One region of the Pseudarthrobacter sp. LMD1-1-1.1 genome, then DNA from elsewhere that is predicted to be linked to it. Evidence: predicted binding sites of a transcription regulator. Region 1 holds the regulator's gene; the other holds the start of a gene.
What was found. Region 1 encodes HrcA, which represses chaperone genes, less so after heat shock. Its sites were predicted from a motif close to TTNGCACTCGNNNNNNNCGAGTGCNAA; they were not measured.
Positions count from the first base shown of each region.

Region 1 (6,344 bases):
CGACGATCAGCAGGACTTCCCGGATTCCGTCGTGCCCACTCCCCTGCCACGCTTCCAGGACGGTCCGTAGCGGACGCACGGCATCTTCGTGGAGGATGACGGCCAGGTCTGCACCCTCCACGGCGGCGGAAAGCCCGGCAGTATCGACGGCGGCCCGGACCTCGGGGATCCAGGCGCGCCGCGCCTGCTTGGCGGCGGCGGCCACGGTGGACTCCCACTTGGCGTGGGCGCGGGCGGCCCTGTCACCTTTCCAGCGCACGATGGACCGCTCCGACTGCCAGGGTATGACGGCATCGATGCCCAGCTCGGTGGCCGTTTCAATGGCCAGTTCGTCGCGGTCGCCCTTGGCCAGGGCCTGAACCAGCACCAGACGGACGTCCGGCCTGTCTTCCATTGCCAGTGCGCCGCACTCCACTTCAAGTCCCGTGGGCGCGGCGGAGGCGACCTTGCCGCTCATGCGCGCGCCGGCGCCGTCGACAATGTCCACGGCCTCGCCCGGAGACAGGCGTTTGACGGTGACTGCATGCCGGGCCTCCGCCCCTTCGAGGACAAAGAGCTGGCCGGGCACCATGCCCGCCAGTGAACCGGCGGAGGTGAAGAAGACGGGGTTGCTCACCGCTACAGGTTACCGAGCCGGTCCCGGAGCTTGGCGAACATGCCGCCGCTGGCGGCGAGCTTGCCCTCGGTGATCTGTTCGCCGCGGAGCTTGGCGAGCTGCCGGAGGAGGTCCTCCTGTGCCGGGTCGAGCTTGGCCGGAGTGTCCACCTGGAGGTGGACCTTCAGGTCCCCGCGGCCGTATCCCCGCAGGTGCGTGACACCCAGGCCACGCAGGGTGATGATCTCGCCGGACTGTGTTCCGGGCTTGACGTCGATGTCCTGGGTACCGTCGAACGTTTCCAGGCTGACGTCCGTGCCCAGTGCAGCCGCCGTCATGGGGATGTGCAGGGTGGCGTGGAGGTCATCGCCTTCCCGCACGTAGGTGGCGTCATTGTTGACGCGGATTTCCACGTACAGGTCACCGGTCGGTCCGCCTGCAGGTCCCGCTTCGCCCTGCCCGGCGAGCTGGATCCGGGTTCCGGTGGCCACACCAGCGGGAACCTTGATGGTCAGCGACCGCCGGCTGCGGATACGGCCCTGGCCGCTGCACTCGTTGCATGGATCCTTGATGACCGTGCCGAAACCTTCGCAGGTGCCGCAGGGGGCGGCCGTCATGACCTGGCCCAGGATGGAACGCACGGCCCGCTGGACCTGGCCGCTGCCGCCGCAGATGTCGCAGCGCTCGGGGTGGGTGCCGGGCCGGCAGCAGGATCCGTCACAGGTGGGGCAGACCACGGCAGTATCCACTTCGAGCTTCTTGTTCACGCCGAACACGGCGTCGCGAAGGTCGACCCGGACGCTGATGAGGGCGTCCTGGCCGCGGCGGACGCGGGAAGCCGGGCCGGAGGTGCCACCGGCGCCGAAGAAGGTGTCGAAGATGTCCTGGAAAGCGAAGCCCTGGCCCGCGTAACCGGCACCGCCGAAGCCGTTGTCCGTGCCGTTCTCGTTGCCTGTGGTGTCGTAGATCCTCCGCTTTTGGGGGTCGGAAAGGACCTCGTAGGCGTGAGTTACTGCCTTGAAGCGTTCTGAAGCGTCCGCACCGGGGTTTACATCCGGGTGAAGGGTGCGGGCCAGTTTGCGGTAGGCCTTTTTGATCTCTTCGCCCGTAGCTTCGGGTGAGACTCCAAGGACGTCATAGTGGCTGCTCAAAGTTCGTATCTCTTCCTTGTTGTACTGCGTTCAGTTTGGGCGGCCCCGCTCTGTGTTCCGGTCCGGAAAAGGCTCCGGCGGCGAAGAGTCAGGGCCCCAAAATCCTGGAAAGGTAGCGGGCCACAGCCCTGACGGCGGCCATGGTGGTGGGATAGTCCATCCTGGTTGGGCCGAGGATCCCTACCTTCGCGGCGCTGTCCGGGCCGTAGCCGGTGGCCACCACGGAGGCTTCGGCAAGGCCGTCATAAGGGTTTTCCCTTCCGATACTGACAGCCACTCCCCGGTGGTCCTGGGCCATTTCGCTCAACAGCCGCAGCATCACCACCTGTTCCTCCAGTGCCTCGAGCACGGGGCCGATGCTGAGGGGGAAATCCACGTTGGACCTGGCCAGGTTCGCCGTTCCGGCCATGACCATCCGGTCCTCCCTGGTGTTTTGCGCCAGCCCCTCGAGGCCAAGTGCCAGGGCGTGCGCGGCCTGGCGCTGGCCGTGCGCGGTGCCGGCCACGACGGCGGGGAGCGCCTTGGCCAGCTGGCTGAGCGGAGTTCCGGCCAGTGCGGCAAGGAAGCGGGTGCGGAGCGCGGCCAGGGCGTCGTCGCCAAGGTCCTGGCCGACGTCGATGACCCGCTGCTCCACCTTGCCGCTGTTCGCAATCAGCACCACCAGCACCTTGCGGGGGGCCAGGAGCACGAACTCGATGTGGCGCACCAGTGCCTTGCTGAGGTGCGGATACTGGACCACAGCCACCTGGTTGGTCAGCTGCGACAGCAGTCGGACGGTGCGGTCCAGGACGTCGTCGAGGTCGTCTGCGCCTTCCAGGAGGGACTGGATGGCCCGGCGCTCCGCTGCCGACAGGGGCTTGACTGCCGAGATCTGGTCGACAAAGAGCCGGTAGCCCTTGTCCGTGGGAATCCGGCCTGCACTGGTGTGCGGGGCCGTGATCAATCCCTCGTCTTCAAGGGCCGCCATGTCATTGCGGATGGTTGCGCTGGAAACGCCAAGATGATGCCGTTCGACCAATGCCTTTGACCCGACCGGTTCGCGGGAGTGGACGTAGTCCTCCACGATGGCCCGCAGCACTTCCAGTTTGCGTGGCTCGCTCACTCTCCACCTCCATCCATGGTCCGGGGCGCATACACCGCCAGGTGCCACCAGTGTTAGCACTCGACATGCCTAAGTGCTAACAGTCTATTATGCCTCGGCCCGTTGTTAGCATTGGTACCGCTCCGGGCGAAATTCCGGTGCGGAGGACCTAGCGCTAGGCGGATTGAATCCATGGATTACCAAAACTGGGGGCCCCGCGGCGTTTCCGCCCCGGCCAAGGCGGAATTGCCCGAGGTGCCGGTGGAGCGGGGCATGGTGCTCGAGGATTTCCAGTCGGGCTGGGTGGGCGCCGTCACCCGGGTGGAAAAGTCCGGCGGCATGCACGTCGTGGCGCTGGAGGACCGCCGAGGGAAGTCCCGGTCCTTCAAGCTCGGCTTCGGTTTCCTCCTTGAGGGCCGCCCCATCCGGCTGATGCCTCCCGCCGCCCGGCCGGCAGCCTCCGGCCCCGCCGCCGGCAGGACAGCCTCAGGCTCCGTCCGGGTCGCCGGCCAGCGGGCCCAGGTCGCCAAGGCAAGCCGAATCTGGGTGGAAGGCAAGCACGACGCCGAACTGGTGGAAAAGGTCTGGGGAGACGACCTTCGGGTTGAAGGCATCGTCGTCGAACCCCTGCACGGCATTGACGACCTCACCGCTGCAGTTGCCGCCTTCAAACCTGGGCCGGGCCGGCGCCTCGGCGTGCTCGTTGACCACCTCGTCCCCGACTCCAAAGAGTCCCGGATAGCCGACGCCGTCATGGCATCCCCCGGCGCGGCCGGAAATGTCCTGATCGTGGGCCATCCCTATGTGGACGTCTGGCAGGCAATCCGGCCTGCGGTCCTCGGGATCGACAAATGGCCTGCCGTGCCGCGCGGACAGGATTGGAAGACCGGAATCCTGAAGGCCTTTGGCTGGCCGCACGCCACCAAGGAGGACATCGGGCTGGGGTGGCAGAAACTGCTGGGCGCGGTCCGTACCTATGCGGACCTGGAAGCGTCGCTGCTGGGGCGGGTTGAGGAAGTCATCGACTTCCTCACCGTCCCCTGAAGGCCGGGCCCCGGCCCGGGAGCCAGTATTCTTGGTAGTGCAGCGCCTTTTCCGAAGGCCGCTGCACACCGCGCCCGTACATGAAGTCAGCACCACTTGCACCTCCGAAGGAACAGACTGTGGCAGAAAACGCACGTGATCACAGGGACGGCCAGGGCCGTTCCGAGTACCATGGCGTCCCCGCCAATGCGCTGCCGCTCACGGCCAGCGAAGACCGCCAATGGGCCACGCTCGCGCATTTCGGCGGGATACTGGGGTGCGTCCCCTCGCTGCTGATCTACCTGATCTTCCGTGACCGCGGCCCGTTCACCGCGCAGGAATCCAAAGAAGCGCTGAACTTCAGCCTGCCGCCCACCATCGCCGCCGTGCTGGCCAACATCCTGGTGTTCATCCCTTATGTGGGAAACATCTTCGCGGTCATCGCCACCCTGATCTGGGTGGCGCTCACCTGCTTCTCCGTGGCAGCAGGGATCCACGTCAACAAGGGCCAGCCGCACCGCTACCAGTACAACCTGCGCTGGATTAAGTAGCCGCGCCTCCCCGCGGGTCCACCGGCCCCGCGGGGAGGACCCGACGGGCGTGGGCCCAGTCAGTCGGGCAGGATACGGCGGACTACCGCGTCCGCCAGGAGCCTGCCCTTGAGCGTGAGGACCAGGCGGCCCTGGAAGGCAGCGGCAGGTTCCACCAGGCCGTCCGCGATCAGGCCGGCCACTTGATGCCGTCCGGCTGCGCTAAGAGTGGAGACTTCAAGCCCTGACTGCAGGCGCGCCTCCAGCATCACCCGCTCCAGGTTCCTGGTGTCGGCATCCAGGGTCTCCCTGCCCGCCGCAGGCGACAGGCCCTGGGACAGGCGGTTCGCATAAGCGGATGGGTGCTTCACGTTCCACCAGCGCACCCCGCCCACGTGAGAGTGCGCGCCGGGGCCGATGCCCCACCAGTCGTCGCCACGCCAGTAGGCCAGGTTGTGGCGGCACGCGTGCTCCGGACTCCGCGCCCAGTTGCTGACCTCATACCAGCCGAGCCCGGCTTCGGTGATGAGCTGGTTGGCGAGTTCGTACTTGTCGGCGTGGTCGTCGTCGTCAATTCCCGGCACCTCGCCGCGGCGCATCTGCGCGGCCAGCTTGGTCCCGTCCTCGACAATCAGGGCGTAGGCGCTGATGTGGTCCGGCTGGTAGGAGAGTGCCGTCTCCAGGGAGTGGCGCCAGTCCGCCAGCGACTCCCCCGGCGTGCCGTAAATCAGGTCCAGGCTGACATCCAGCCCGGCCTCCCGCGCCCACTGCACCACCTGCGGAACGCGGCTGGGCGTGTGGGTGCGGTCCAGGACCTTGAGAACGTGCGGGACGGCGGACTGCATGCCGAAGGAAACCCTGGTGAAGCCCGCCTCCTTGAGGACGGCGAGGGATTCGGGGGTGACCGAATCGGGGTTGGCTTCGGTGGTGACCTCGGCTCCGTCCTCGATGCCCCACTGGTCAATGGCAGCGCGAAGGATCAGGGCGAGGTCATCAGCCGGCAGCAGGGTGGGCGTGCCGCCGCCGAAAAAGACAGTGCCGAGCTTCCGCTCCGGCAGCCCGGACCGTGCCATCACGGCGCCGGCCAGGGACACTTCCGACACCGCGGTTTGGGCGTAGGCATCCTGTGACGCGCCGCCGCCCAGTTCCGTGGCGGTGTAGGTGTTGAAGTCGCAGTACCCGCAGCGCACGGCGCAGAACGGGATGTGGACGTACAGGCCAAAGGCCCGGGCCGCCGCACCGTCCAATGCCTGTGCAGGCAGCAGACCGTCCGACGCCGCCGGGTCGCCGAGGGGAAGAACGCTGGGCATCAGCGGGTCCCCTGCTGCGCAGTGGTCACTTCTTCTTGGCCTTGTCCTTTGATTCGTCGGTGGTGAGGGCCGCGATGAATGCTTCCTGCGGCACCTCGACCGTTCCCACCATCTTCATGCGCTTCTTGCCTTCTTTTTGCTTTTCCAGCAGCTTGCGCTTTCGTGAGATGTCACCGCCGTAGCACTTGGCCAGCACGTCCTTGCGGATGGCCCGGATGCTTTCGCGGGCGATGATCCTGGATCCGATGGCCGCCTGGATGGGCACCTCGAACTGTTGCCGCGGGATGAGTTCGCGGAGCTTTCCGGTCATCATCACGCCGTAGGCGTAGGCCTTGTCCCGGTGGGTGATGGCGCTGAAGGCGTCCACTTGTTCGCCCTGGAGCATGATGTCCACCTTCACCAGGTCGGCAGCCTGCTCGCCGTCGGCCTTCCAGTCCAGGGAGCCGTAGCCACGGGTCTTTGACTTCAGGATGTCGAAGAAGTCGAAGACGATTTCCGCCAGCGGCAGCCGGTAGCGGATTTCCACCCGGTCCTCGGAGAGGTAGTCCATGCCGCCCATGACGCCGCGGCGGGACTGGCACAGTTCCATGATGGCGCCAACGAATTCGTTGGGGGCCAGGATGGTGGCCGAAACCATGGGTTCGCGTACCTCGG
Region 1 is NZ_JBEGHP010000025.1:290,331-296,674, reverse strand. Features, by position in the region: gene MRBLMD1_RS20090 (16S rRNA (uracil(1498)-N(3))-methyltransferase) at 1-616, opposite strand, end outside; gene dnaJ (molecular chaperone DnaJ) at 619-1,746, opposite strand; gene hrcA (heat-inducible transcriptional repressor HrcA) at 1,835-2,848, opposite strand; gene MRBLMD1_RS20075 (DUF3097 domain-containing protein) at 3,020-3,871, shown strand; gene MRBLMD1_RS20070 (DUF4870 domain-containing protein) at 3,991-4,401, shown strand; gene hemW (radical SAM family heme chaperone HemW) at 4,461-5,690, opposite strand; gene lepA (translation elongation factor 4) at 5,716-6,344, opposite strand, start outside.

Region 2 (6,344 bases), on a different contig from region 1:
TCGCCGGAGCGATGCACCTGGATGCGGGCGCCGTCGAGCTTGAATTCCACCGAGGCCTCCCCCGTCGCTTCCAGGGCGGCACCCGCGCTGCCGGCGGTGGCCGCGAGCATGGGCTGCACCGGGCGACCCACCACCAGGCCGACGGCGTCAAGCTCGGCCGCGGTGCCGGTGAGCGCCAGGAAGGCGGTTCCTCCGAGGTCCCCGGAAAGCATTGCCGCACGCCGCACCGCCTCGACGGACCTGTCTGCGGCGCGGGCGATGGCGTCCGTCAGTACTCCTTCCAGGGCGCCGGTGCGCAGTTCCCCGAGCAGCACGCCGGCGATGAACGACTGCTCCGACGCGGTGGCCGCTCCCATTAGCGTCCCGAGGATGGAGGCCCGCCCCGCACCCGACCCGCTGCCCGCCGTTGCCAGGAGCCGGTCCAGCGCGGCATCAAATTCCGCCACGGTGAGGCTTGGCTCCGCGGCGGGTTCTTCCTTGGCCGCCGCCACGGCGCTCCAACCGACGCCAACCCGGCCCTGACGGGGCTTGGCGCTGAGCAAACCCACCGCCGTCGGGATCTCCGCCGGTTCCAGCCGGCGCAGCAGGTGGGCCAGGGCATCCACTTTCGCGAGCCGGGACCGGGTCGATGCAACGGTTTTCGTGGTGTCCACGAGCTCAAGGAGCAGCATGGCACCATCCTGCCACGGGCACCGGACCGGGACACTGGACAGAGCCCCGGTGCGGGTCCACAATGTGCGCGTGGGGATCATCGTGGCGAACCTGTTCATCACCCTCGACGGCGTGTACCAGGCGCCGGGCGGCCGTGAAGAAGACCCCGAAGGCGGATTCGCGTTCGGCGGCTGGCAGGCGCCGGTGTCCGACGACGAGGCCGGCGCCTCGATAGCGGACGAGATCAGCCGGATGGATGCCCTCCTCCTCGGCCGGAAGACCTATGACATCTTTGCGTCCTACTGGCCGCACCAGTCCGGTGACATAGCCGATGCCCTGAACCGGGTCCCCAAGTTCGTTGTCTCCGGCACGCTGGCGGACCCGGACTGGGCCGGCACCACCGTCCTGCCGGATGCCGCGGCCGCCGGCGGCCTCCGGGACGGGTTCGGGCAGCTGCACATGTTCGGCAGCGGGATGCTGATCCGTTCCCTCCTGGCTGCCAATGTGCTGGACCGCCTCCACCTCTGGCTGTACCCGGTGGTCCTGGGCCAGGGCAAGCGCCTGTTCGATGAGGGAACGGTTCCCTCCACTTTCACGCTGGCCGAGCAGGCCCGCAGTTTTCCCAAGGGTGCGGTGTCGCTGGTGTACGAGCGTGCCGGAGAAGTTGAGACGCGGGAGATGGACGCCGGCTAAGCGCCCACCGCCCCCTAACCTCGCTTCGCTCAGCCAGGGAACCCTGGCGGCGTGGGCCCACCCACCGCCCCAGAAGCAGCAACGCAAAAGGCTGGCCCGGCAGATGCCGGACCAGCCTTTTCAGCGGTAGGCCGCCAGGGCGCAGCGTTAGTGGCTGTGGCCTGCGTGCTCGTCCTCTTCGGCCGGCTTCTCCACGACCAGGGTCTCGGTGGTGAGAACCAGGGCGGCGATGGAGGCCGCGTTACGGAGGGCTGCACGGGTGACCTTGACGGGGTCGATGACGCCCGCGGCAATCAGGTCCTCGTACTCACCTGACTTGGCGTTGAAGCCGTTGTTGGTCTCAAGGTCGGCAACCTTGGAGGTAACAACGTAGCCATCGAAGCCGGCGTTCTGGGCGATCCAGCGCAGCGGCTGCACCAGTGCGCGGCGGACGATGCCCACAGCTGCGGCGGCGTCGCCTTCGAGGGCCTTGACGGAAGCGTCCTCATCCAGTGCCTTGAGGGCGTGGATCAGGGCGGAGCCGCCGCCGGCAACGATGCCTTCTTCGAGGGCAGCGCGGGTGGAGGACACAGCGTCCTCGATGCGGTGCTTCTTTTCCTTGAGCTCAACCTCGGTGGCAGCGCCGACCTTGATGACTCCGATGCCGCCGGCAAGCTTAGCCAGGCGTTCCTGGAGCTTTTCGCGGTCCCAGTCGGAATCGGTGCGGGTCAGCTCGGCGCGCAGCTGGGCAACGCGTGCAGCGACGTCCTCGGCAGAACCGGCGCCGTCCACGATGGTGGTGTTGTCCTTGGTGACCGTGATGCGACGGGCGGTACCCAGCACCTCCAGGCCCACGGAGTCCAGGCTGAGGCCCAGTTCCGGGGAGACAACCTGCGCACCGGTGAGGGTGGCGATGTCCTGCAGCATGGCCTTGCGGCGGTCGCCGAAGCCGGGAGCCTTGACGGCTACGACGTTCAGGGTGCCGCGGATGCGGTTGACGATCAGCGTGGACAGGGCCTCGCCCTCAACGTCCTCGGCGATGATGAACAGCGGCTTGGAACTCTGCAGCGCCTTTTCGAGCAGCGGCAGGAATTCCTGGATCGAGGAGATCTTGCCCTGGTTGATCAGGATGAGTGCGTCCTCGAGGACTGCTTCCTGGCGCTCCGCGTCGGTGACGAAGTACGGGGACAGGTAGCCCTTGTCGAACTGCATGCCCTCGGTGAGGACCAGTTCGGTCTGGGTGGTGGAGGACTCTTCGATGGTGATGACACCATCCTTGCCCACCTTGCCGAAGGCCTCGGCGAGCAGTTCGCCGATTTCGTCGCTCTGCGCCGAGATGGCGGCAACGTTGGCTACCTGGGTGCCTTCGACCGGGCGGGCGTTCTCCAGCAGGCGGGCGGCCACGGCCTCAACCGCAACCTCGATGCCGCGCTTGATCTGGCCGGGGGCAGCGCCGGCTGCAACGTTGCGCAGGCCTTCCTTGACCAGCGCCTGTGCCAGGACCGTGGCGGTGGTGGTGCCGTCGCCGGCAACATCGTTGGTCTTGGTGGCTACTTCCTTGGCCAGCTGTGCGCCAAGGTTCTCGTAGGGGTCGTCCAGCTCGACTTCGCGGGCGATGGTGACGCCGTCGTTCGTGATGGTGGGGGCACCCCACTTCTTGTCCAGGACGACGTTGCGGCCGCGGGGGCCGAGCGTCACCTTGACGGTGTTCGCGAGCTTGTCGATGCCGGCCTCAAGGGACCGGCGGGCAGCGTCGTTAAACGCAAGCTGCTTTGCCATGGTTTTGTCCTTTCAAAGACAGAAACCCCGCGCTGCCGGCCAGCGTGAGCATGGCCGGCAGCACGGGGATCCGGAAGAGTTACTTGACGACGATTGCCAGGACGTCGCGGGCGGACAGCACGAGGTACTCGGTGCCGCCGGTCTTGACTTCGGTTCCGCCGTACTTGGAGTAGATGACGACGTCGCCAACGGCTACGTCAACGGGAACGCGGTTGCCATCTTCGAAGCGGCCGGGGCCTACGGCGACAACTTCGCCTTCCTGCGGCTTCTCCTGTGCGGAGTCCGGGATGACCAGGCCGGAAGCCGTGGTCTGCTCGGCTTCGAGCGGGCGGACAACAATACGATCCTCAAGAGGCTTAATAGAGACCGACACTCGGACCTCTCCTTTTCGTCAGCAAATTCGTGGACTGGAAAGCTTTCCGCCGTAGCTGGCAAACCGTCGTCGCGGTGCCGGCAGCAGCCTGGCTGGCAGCTCTCCATGTGTTAGCACCCTCCTAGGGAGAGTGCTAATGAAGACTCTATGTATGAGTTAGCACTCGGTCAAGGTGAGTGCCAACGTTTCGTCATGGGCGTACAGCCCGGGGCGGACGACGGCAGGTGGCCGGGGACGCGAAATGGCGCCCTGTCCCTACCGGCCCAGGTCGTCGAAGTCCACGTCCTCGCCGCCCTCCGTGTCGCTGCCGCCCTGCTTCCGTCCCCGGAAGAGCACCCAGCCGGACACCGCTGCGGCGAGCAGCGCAGCAGCGAGGAAGAAGATGCTCCCGGCCCGCGCGCCGTCGTACAGCCCGCGGATGTCCCGGGCCTCCTGGGTGTTGTCCTGGACGTCGTTGCCTCCCACCGAGTAAACGGTGGCGTTGAACGTATCGAGCAGGAAGATGATCACCAGCAGCGCGATGCAGACCACGGCCACGACGGCGGCGGCGATCAGCACAGGACGGGCGAACCTGGCCGGATGGCGGTCCCCGGACTCGTGGTCGCCGGTCTCGCGGGGGGCTGCGCTCTCATCCATGGATTCAACACTATCCGCATCCCGGCCACGCGCTCCTCCACTAGGCTGGAACCCATGGCTCAAGCTCCCCAGGACCAGATTGCACAGGACCAGATCGCACCATTGCTGACCCCCGAAGGCTGGGAGTTGCTGGCGTCCCTGGGCCCCTACCGGGACGAGGACTCGTTCGAGCTGAACTCCGCGCTCCGGAAAGCCGGACACCCCGCCGTGCTCGTGTCCGCCGTCCTGACGCAGTCACGGCTGCGGACCAAGGCAGAGGGGAAATTCGGGGAGTTCGCCCGGCAGATGCTGTTCACCCAGGCGGGCCTGGAGCAGGCCACGCGCCTCAACGTCGCCGCCCACCACGCCCAGCGGTTCGCTGCCGCGGGGATCAGCCGCGTGGCGGACCTGGGCTGCGGCCTCGGCGCCGATTCCCTGGCGCTGGCCTCCCTGGACATCAATGTCACCGCCGTCGAAATGGACGAAACCACGGCGGCGTGCGCCACGGTGAACCTCATCCCGTTCCCCAACGCCACAGTGGTGCATGCGGATGCGGAATCGGTTCCGCTGGACGGGGTGGATGGCGTCTGGCTGGACCCTGCCCGGCGGGTCACCTCCACTTCCGGCACCAAGCGGATCTGGGACCCCGAGGCATTCTCCCCGCCGTTGTCCTTCGTGGAATCACTGGCCGCCCGGGGCAAGGCAGTGGGCGTGAAGATGGGACCGGGCATGCCGCATGAATCCGTGCCCGCGGGCTGCGAGGCGCAGTGGGTCTCGGTGGCCGGTGACGTCACCGAGGTGACCCTGTGGTTCAACGCCGTGCGCCGGCCTGGAGTCCGCCGCGCCGCGTTGGTCCTGGGGCCGAAGGCTCCGGCGGAGCTGACCAGCCCGGAGGATTTCGGCGGCGGCCCGTCAGCGCCGGTGGGACCGGTGGAGGGATACCTGTACGAACCCGACGGCGCCGTGATCCGCGCCGGACTGGTGGCGGACGTAGCACTGCAGCTCGGTGGCCACCTGGTGGACGAACACATTGCCTACATCTGCGCTCCGGAACTCCTGGCCACCCCGTTCGCCCGGGCCTACAAGGTCCTGCAGGTCATGCCCTACAACGTGAAGGCGCTCAAGGCCTGGGTGAAACAGGAGGGCATCACCGTGCTGGACATCAAGAAGCGCGGCACCGCCGTCACCCCCGAAGAGCTGCGGAAACAGCTGCTGCCCGGCGGAAAGAACGCCAGGAAGGGCGGCAAAACGGCCACCCTGGTCCTGACGCGCATCGGTGAGGACCGGGTGGCCATCGTGGTGGAACCCGCCTAGCTGCCCCTACTGGGCGCGCATGAACTCCTCGGCGGCCCGCACCTGGTCCGGGGTGGGCCGGACGCCCGTGTACAGGACGAACTGTTCGAGTGCCTGGATGGTGGCCACTTCGGCCCCCGTGATCACCGGCTTGCCGGCCGCGCGGGCGGCCTTGATGAGGGGGGTTTCGGCGGGCAGCGCCACCACGTCGAACACCAGGCGGGCCGCGTTGATGGCTTCCGCCGGGAAAGCCACGGTGTCCGCTTCCGTCCCGCCGGCCATCCCCAGCGGGGTGACGTTGATGAGCAGGTCGGCCGTCCCGCCGTCGAGCGCTGCCCGCCACTGGAAGCCGTACTGGTCCGCGAGCGCACGCCCCGCGGCCTCGTTCCGGGCCAGGACGGTGACGTCGGTGAATCCGGCGTCCCGGAGGGCGGCAACCGTGGCCTTGGCCATGCCCCCGGCGCCCTGCACCAGCACCGAATAGTCCGTGGGGACTGCATTGGTGGCGAGGAGTTGTTCGATCGCGGTGTAGTCGGTGTTGTACGCCTTGAGGTGCCCGTCCGTGTTCACGATGGTGTTCACCGAGTCGATGGCCTTGGCGGAGGGGTCCATCTCGTCCACCAGGGCGATGACGTCTTCCTTGTACGGCATGGAGATGGCACAGCCACGGATGCCCAGCCCGCGGACACCGGCAATGGCCTGTTCCAGGTTGGTGGGTGCGAAGGCCTTGTAGATCCAGTTCAGGTCCAGCTGCCCGTAAAGGTGGTTGTGGAACCGGGTCCCGTTGTTGCTGGGACGGGCCGAGAGCGAGATGCAGAGGGTCATGTCTTTATTCAGAATGGGCACCAGACCATTAAACGCGTTCCAGCCCAAGTGGGTAGCGCCAAGTGTCGTTTTGACGCCTCAAAACGACAGTTCGCGCTACTTAGTTGGGTCGGGGGCAGCCGGCTCCCGCGGGGAA
Region 2 is NZ_JBEGHP010000001.1:648,638-654,981, reverse strand. Features, by position in the region: gene MRBLMD1_RS03220 (ATP-dependent DNA ligase) at 1-671, opposite strand, end outside; gene MRBLMD1_RS03215 (dihydrofolate reductase family protein) at 742-1,344, shown strand; gene groL (chaperonin GroEL) at 1,492-3,102, opposite strand; gene groES (co-chaperone GroES) at 3,182-3,475, opposite strand; gene MRBLMD1_RS03200 (hypothetical protein) at 3,731-4,111, opposite strand; gene MRBLMD1_RS03195 (class I SAM-dependent methyltransferase) at 4,166-5,404, shown strand; gene MRBLMD1_RS03190 (shikimate 5-dehydrogenase) at 5,411-6,229, opposite strand; gene MRBLMD1_RS03185 (glycoside hydrolase family 3 N-terminal domain-containing protein) at 6,309-6,344, opposite strand, start outside.
Region 2: the regulator HrcA is predicted to act here: its motif matches at 3,632-3,658, upstream of groES (co-chaperone GroES).